Regions from separate parts of the Shinella sp. HY16 genome, predicted to be linked through region 3. Evidence: riboswitches for the same ligand, from Rfam matches in the RefSeq annotation. Region 3 holds a riboswitch; each other region holds the start of a gene.
The links. Region 3 has a riboswitch for cobalamin ahead of nrdH (glutaredoxin-like protein NrdH). Riboswitches for the same ligand answer to the same signal wherever they lie in the genome.
Positions count from the first base shown of each region.

Region 1 (2,258 bases), on a different contig from region 3:
TCGAAAGGCTGAGCGACGACCAATTCGCCGGGCACGAATTGGGTCGGCTTGAAGTAGCCCGAAAGGTCGGCTTCCATCGCATACTTGTCGCCGAGTTCATCAGCCTTGGCAGCGTTGTGGATGCCGATTGTGACGGTCTTGAACAGGAAGGCGGGATCCGCCGCCTGTGTGCGGATCTCAAGCGTTGTTGGCCCGACTGCCTTGAAGGTTGCTCCCTTGAGAAGCGAACCGGCGCGGGTGTTTTTTGCCTGGTGACGCTCGAAAGACGCCTGAACGGCCGCCGCATCGACTGCTGCGCCACTCCAGAATTTGGCATTTGGCTGAAGCTCGATGCGCCAAATCGTAGGCTCGACCATCGCCCAGCTCTTGGCAAGCGCGGGGATGAGCGATGCACCGTCGAGGCTGGCGTGAACCAGTGGTTCGGCGAAGCCGTTGTTGATGATCCGTTGTGCATCGATATTGATGGGATCGAGTGAGCGCGGCATGTTGGCGGTGACAAGGCGCAACACCTGCTCGTCCGCCGGCGCCATATCCGCGGCAAAAGCCGCACTCATCAGCCCAGTGCAGGCAACCACGAGCGCTGCTATCGCAGCACGCGGAACGTATCCCATCTTATTCTCCCATCGGGTTGGATTGAGGACAGCTGGCGCGGAGGCGCTGCTTGCGTCCGTTTGGTTCATAGGCGTGTTCGCTGGCAACACGGCCTTCGAGAAGGTGCTCGGAAATAATGTGGTCGAGGGCGGCCTCGTTGACGCCGCCATAGTAGGTGCCTTCAGGCCAGACCTGGACGACGGGCGCAAGATTGCAAGGACCAAGGCAAGTGGACTTGGCGGACATCGTGCCTTCGCCCGTCACGCGCAGCTTCAGCCGTTCCTGCTCGTTACGCAGATGCCCCCAGAGCACATCCGCGCCTGCCGAGTTGCACGGGCCGCCTTCGCAGACCAGCACGCGTCGCTTCTGCGCCGGCACGAGCGAACCTTCGGTCACGGCCTCGGGCGGAACGGGAACAGGTGCGTCCGGCCCCTCGGCCAACAGTTCCGAGAGGACGGCAGGCATCAGTGTGCTGCGCGCAACGTCCCGCGCTATCGCCACCGGCGGCCATGGCCGGTTGGATTCATGCTGCCAGCGCTTGAGTGATTTTGTCAGCCAGATGTGGAAGCTCGGTTCCATCGGCAACACGAGCGGCAAGATCGTGATGGCATCGTATTGCCCGTCCAGCAGATCATGAAGTGCGTCACGGAGCGACGGGCGACCCTGTTCCGAAAACGCGGAAATAACGCGACCGACGCCTGCAAAGGCGGCCACGATGTCGGCAATTCTTGCCATCTCCTGGTGCGGAGCTGCAGCGAAAGCCGCCTTGGCCAGAACCACGATCGCACGACCGCGGCGCCGGCTCTCCGAAATACCTGTTGCTGATTGCACCCACCCACCTCGCTAGCGAACGGGGCAGGCAGAAAATGAGGCGACCGGATGATATGACAAGCCATCGGTGAACCGTCATCCTGCTGACCATCCCCGGCCACGGAAAACTATGCTTGATGGCAGGTCTCCTGGCTCACGGATATCTGTCGCCCATCTGCCTTCCCGCGGATGGTGGCCCGCAGTGGCATGGCGCTCTCGCGCCACAAGGATAGACGGCAATCCGCTTACAGTTGCGGGGGCAGCCACGGCCTTGGTCCCTGACGGGGCCTCACCGTGTTCCCTATTAATCCCCGTCGAGTTATCGGGCGGGGAACCATCGGCGCGCACGCTATCCATGCATCTTCTTGGCGTCAAGACGGTTGGTGCCTTGACCACCATAAACATGATTTATATACTCATATTTATGGTGGTCCCCTATAGAGAGAGCGGGGAAGGCTTCAAACTGCCCGCATATTGCCAATGCCGGTTGTTCGGCGGGCTTGTCTTTCCAAGGCGCGCACCCAGACGGCAGGCGAAAGAGACAGTACGAAGGGTGTCGAGGCAGGATGGGTCATTGGTCACCCTACAGGGAAGACACCGTCGCGATGATGGAAGCCGGCGACATATCGCTTGCCGACGTGCTTTATTCGCCTGCGGATAGCGAGCCGCTGGTTTTTGCGACAGGCCGGCATCGCACGCGCGCACTATCCCCGTATTTGCAATATATCGATTGCCGACTGACCACGACCGCACCGCTTGAGGCGACGGGCCAGTTCGCGCCGGGCATCTGCATCAGTCATGCTTTCGAGGGCAGTTGGACGAGCCGGATAGACGGCCACTCCCTTGCCCTGAGATCG
Region 1 is NZ_JAHYXL010000005.1:25,955-28,212, forward strand. Features, by position in the region: gene K0P03_RS30550 (ABC transporter substrate-binding protein) at 1-611, opposite strand, end outside; gene K0P03_RS30555 ((2Fe-2S) ferredoxin domain-containing protein) at 613-1,371, opposite strand; cobalamin riboswitch at 1,524-1,755, opposite strand; gene K0P03_RS30560 (helix-turn-helix transcriptional regulator) at 1,968-2,258, shown strand, end outside.
Region 1: another riboswitch for cobalamin. It lies ahead of K0P03_RS30555 ((2Fe-2S) ferredoxin domain-containing protein); the one in region 3 lies ahead of nrdH (glutaredoxin-like protein NrdH).

Region 2 (2,258 bases), on a different contig from region 3:
CTATCTGCGCCGCATGGGCTTTGACGGCCTCGACGAGTTGAAGAGCGAGCTGCGCCGCGGCGGCTCCAATCCGGCCTGGGAAGTCAAGGCCCAAGTCGCTTCGCTGGAACAGGACCGCAAGGAGGGAAAGCTCCTCGCCGGCCTCATCCAGCAGCAGATCGACAATCTCGGCCAGATCTATGCCATCACCAGCGCGCCGGAATGGCAGCAGACGATCGACGCGCTGATCGGCGCGAGCGAGGTCTACGTTGCCGCCTATCAGAACGTACGCGGCATCGCGCAATATTTCGCCAGCCAGCTTTCCTATACGCGCCCGCGCGTGCAATTCGTCGACGGCCTCAACGGCACCTATGCGGAACTGCTCGACGGCTCCGTCGAGGGCCGGTTGCTCTTCCTGCATGACGTGCGCCGCTTTGCGGCAAAAGCCCGGCCGCTGGCGCTGGAGGCCCGGCGGGCCGGCGTCAAGGTGGTGCTGCTGACCGATGAATTCTGCCCCTGGGGGCCCGAGGTTTCCGACGTCTGCCTCGTCGTGCCAGGCTCGCACGGGCCGCTCTGGGATGGCGCGGCCACCATGACGGCGGTCATGGACCTCATGCTCAGCAACATCATCGTGCTCAAGGGCGACGAGGTGAGCGAGCGCGTCGATACGCTCACCCGCCTGCAGGATGTCTTCGGGGATTTCGAGAGCTGAGCGCCTTGACGCTGCCGAGCGCGGCGGACTAAGGATGGATCGACGGTTCCCCGAAGGATGACTCCGAGGGGATTAATAGGGAACACGGTGCGGACGACCCAACAGGGACCCATTCCGTGGCTGCCCCCGCAACTGTAGGCGGATTGCCGCCTGTCCTCGGACGCGTTTTCGCGTCATGCCACTGCGGTTTTCCGCGGGAAGGCAGACAGGCAGCAGATATCCGTGAGCCAGGAGACCTGCCGTCGTCGTAAAAAATCCAAGTCACGGGCGGGGATGCCCGGAACAGGAGACGCCATGACGACCCTGGCTGCCGGCAACGGCAGAATTTCATTCGTTTTCTCCCGACCGCACTCGATTCGCCGCCATCGGCGCCTCGGCTGAGCCCGCACGCTTTCCTTCATTCGGGAGAAACCCATGACCATTCTGCCTGCGGCCGTGCGCGCCGCATCCCTCGTTTCCGCGCTGGCCGGTGCCGCCGTGTTTGCCCTGTCAGCGGGCGCCGCTCAGGCGGCCGCGACGCAGTATCCGCTGACGCTGGAAAATTGCGGCCGCAAGGTCACCTTCGAGAAGGCGCCGGAACGGGCTGTCTCGCTCGGCCAGAGCTCGACCGAAATCCTGTATCTCCTCGGCGTTGGCGAGCGCATGGTCGGCACGGCGGTCTGGATCGGCCCGGTGCTGTCGGGTTACGAGGATGCCAACGCCAAGGTTGAGCGCCTTGCCGACAACGATCCGAGCTTCGAGAGCGTCGTCGCCAAGAAGCCTGACCTCGTGACGGCGCAGTTCCAGTGGCATGTCGGTCCGGAGGGCATCGTCGCGACGCCAGAGCAGTTCGATGAACTGAAGATCCCGGTCTACACCTCGCCGGCCGATTGCATCGGCAAGGACAATTCCGGTGGTGGCGACGGGGTGCGCAAGACGGTCTTCACGATGGAGCTGATTTACAAGGAAATCAGCGAACTGGCGCAGATCTTTGATGTGCAGGATCAGGGCGAGAAAGTCATCGCCGACCTCAAGGCGCGCGAAGACGCGGCGCGCAAGAAGATCGCTTCGGCGGATGGCAAGCTTTCCGCCGTCTTCTGGTTCTCCAGCGCCGAACTCGACATCGACCCCTATGTCGCCGGGCGCAACGGCGCGCCGGGCTACATTATGTCGGCGCTCGGCATCCGCAATGTCATCGAGAGCGACGAGGAATGGCCGACGGTCGGCTGGGAAACCGTCGCCAAGGCCGATCCGAGCATCATCGTTGCCGGCAAGATGGAGCGCCGCCGCTTCCCTGCCGATGACGTCGCGGTCAAGCACACGTTTCTCAAGGAAGATCCCGTCGCCAGCCTGATGCCGGCCGTGAAGAACGGCCATGTCGTCGATATGGACGCCCAGGCGATGAACCCGACGATCCGCACGATCGAGGGCATCGAGGTGCTTGCCGACGCCATCGAGAAGGCTGGCCTCGCGAAGTGACGGCTGATCGCCCCATCCTGCTGCGCACGGGTGTCGCTCTTGCGGCGCTCGTGCTGCTTGTCGCCGCGCTCGGGGTGGGCGCGGCGGTGGGCGAGACTGCCATTCCGCT
Region 2 is NZ_JAHYXL010000003.1:384,826-387,083, forward strand. Features, by position in the region: gene K0P03_RS28170 (MurR/RpiR family transcriptional regulator) at 1-691, shown strand, start outside; cobalamin riboswitch at 718-949, shown strand; gene K0P03_RS28175 (ABC transporter substrate-binding protein) at 1,106-2,149, shown strand; gene K0P03_RS28180 (FecCD family ABC transporter permease) at 2,146-2,258, shown strand, end outside.
Region 2: another riboswitch for cobalamin. It lies ahead of K0P03_RS28175 (ABC transporter substrate-binding protein); the one in region 3 lies ahead of nrdH (glutaredoxin-like protein NrdH).

Region 3 (2,258 bases):
GGGCATGGAGATAGACCGCCCCCGCCCCCTGCCGCGCACCGAGCTGGTTGGCATAGGAGAAACTGTCCTCCAGCAGCTTCATGACAGGGATGACGCCCGACGACTGGTTCTCGATCTGCTTGATCGGCGCGCCCATCTCGCGAAGGTTGGTGAGGGAGAGCGCGACACCGCCGCCCCGCTTGGAAAGCTGGAGCGCCGAATTGATCGAGCGGCCAATGCTCTCCATGTTGTCCTCGATGCGCAACAGGAAGCACGAGACGAGCTCGCCGCGCTGTTTCTTGCCGGCATTGAGGAAGGTCGGCGTTGCCGGCTGGAAACGGCCGGAAATGATCTCATCGACGAGATCGCGGGCAAGCTGCTCGCTGCCGCGCGCCAGCGTCATCGCCACCATGCAGACGCGGTCCTCGTAGCGCTCAAGGTAGCGCTTTCCGTCGAAGGTCTTCAGCGTATAGGACGTGTAGTACTTGAACGCGCCGAGGAAGGTCGGGAATCGGAACTTCTTGTCATAGGCGTGGTCGAAGAGATCGCGTACGAAGTTGAAGGAATACTGGTCGAGCACTTCCTGCTCGTAGTACCCTTCGGTCACCAGATAATCGAGCTTTTCCCTGAGATTGTGGAAGAAGACCGTGTTCTGGTTGACGTGCTGGAGGAAGTATTGCTTTGCCGCCTGCCGGTCCTTGTCGAGCTGGATTTTTCCATCCTCATCGTAAAGGTTCAGCATCGCGTTCAGCGCATGATAGTCCAGCGCGGTGATTTCCGGCGTCTTCGTCGGTTTCTCGAGCGTCATCGTGTCCAAAATCGTTCCAGTCCCTGTCTGACGTTGTCGACGTCCTCATCCATGCCGAGAAGCTCGAAGCGGTAGAGATACGGCACACCGCACTTGGCGGAGATGACGTCGCCGGCGAGCCCGAAGGTCGCCCCGAAATTGCTGTTGCCCGCGGCAATCACGCCGCGAAGGTTCGCGCGGTTTTCCGCATCATTGAGGAAGCGGATCACCTGCTTGGGAACGGCGCCTTTGCCATCCTGGCCGCAATAGGTCGGCACGACGAGGACGAAGGGCGCGCGCGCCCTCAGCGCCTCGTCGGCGCGAAGGGGAATGCGGGAGGCCGGAAGGCCGAGCTTTTGCACGAAGCAATGGGTGTTTTCCGACCGGGAGGAGAAATAGACGAGCTCACCCATCGCCCCGCCCTCAGGCCAGTGCGCTGATCATATCAGGGCGGAAACCGGCCCAATGCTGCTCACCGGCAACGACGACGGGAACCTGACGGTAGCCGAGGCCCTGCACGAGCGCGAAGGCATCTGCATTCTCGGAGATATCGACGACACGGTAATCGATGCCGTGGCGGTCGAGCGCGCGGGTGGTCGCTGAGCATTGAACGCAAGCTGGCTTGGAGTAAACGGTGATCGGCATGGTTTCCTCATATTCTGGCGATTGGGCATGGAGGGGCGTTCGGTCATCCGCCGATGACCGTTCGTGAACTGAAAATAGATAGACGGCGGCCCTCAAGGACGGCCGGAGCGGGGCGCCGCTTACTCGCGCGGAGGCACTGGAAACAAATTCGACATGACTTCACCCCGAAGCTATTCATACGGAGCATCTGGGGAGACGGCGGGGCGGCATCATTCCACAACCCATCGCTCGCCTGCCGGACACCCCGCCCGTGGACGTTCATGAACAAGGCAGGTCTCCTGGCTTGCGGGTCGCGGCATCCGTCCGCCTTCCCAAGGCATTTGCGCCTCAGTGGCTTTGTCGAACGTATGCTCGCCGCTTACAGTTGCGGGGGCAGCTCCGGATTGACGCAGCCATCATGGCCACACCGGATTCCCGTCTTAGCCTCCGACTCTCTCGAATCGGAGGAACCTTGAACACTAGATATGGTATAGGACGCAATTCCGCCGTCAACAGTTAGCTCGATCGCTCGGTTGCGAAACGCAAGTTATCCCCATGACGGATGGCGAAAGCCCTTCGTCGCGAGCACTTTTCCAAGCCTAGATTTCCACAGACACCATTCCAGCGTGAATAAGCGGTTGCCGGACCAGCGTACGACGAATAAGCTCCTGCTGCGGCAAGGTGCCGCTCGATCACTGAGGATACCATGGCTACCGGAACGGTTAAGTTTTTCAATCAGGACAAGGGCTTCGGCTTCATCACCCCCGACAATGGCGGAGCAGACGTGTTTGTTCACATATCTGCGGTACAGTCCGGCGGCCCGCTGCGGGATGGCGCAAAGGTCAGCTACGACATCGGCCAGGATCGC
Region 3 is NZ_JAHYXL010000002.1:759,045-761,302, reverse strand. Features, by position in the region: gene nrdE (class 1b ribonucleoside-diphosphate reductase subunit alpha) at 1-796, opposite strand, end outside; gene nrdI (class Ib ribonucleoside-diphosphate reductase assembly flavoprotein NrdI) at 784-1,179, opposite strand; gene nrdH (glutaredoxin-like protein NrdH) at 1,190-1,411, opposite strand; cobalamin riboswitch at 1,663-1,880, opposite strand; gene K0P03_RS24005 (cold-shock protein) at 2,097-2,258, shown strand, end outside.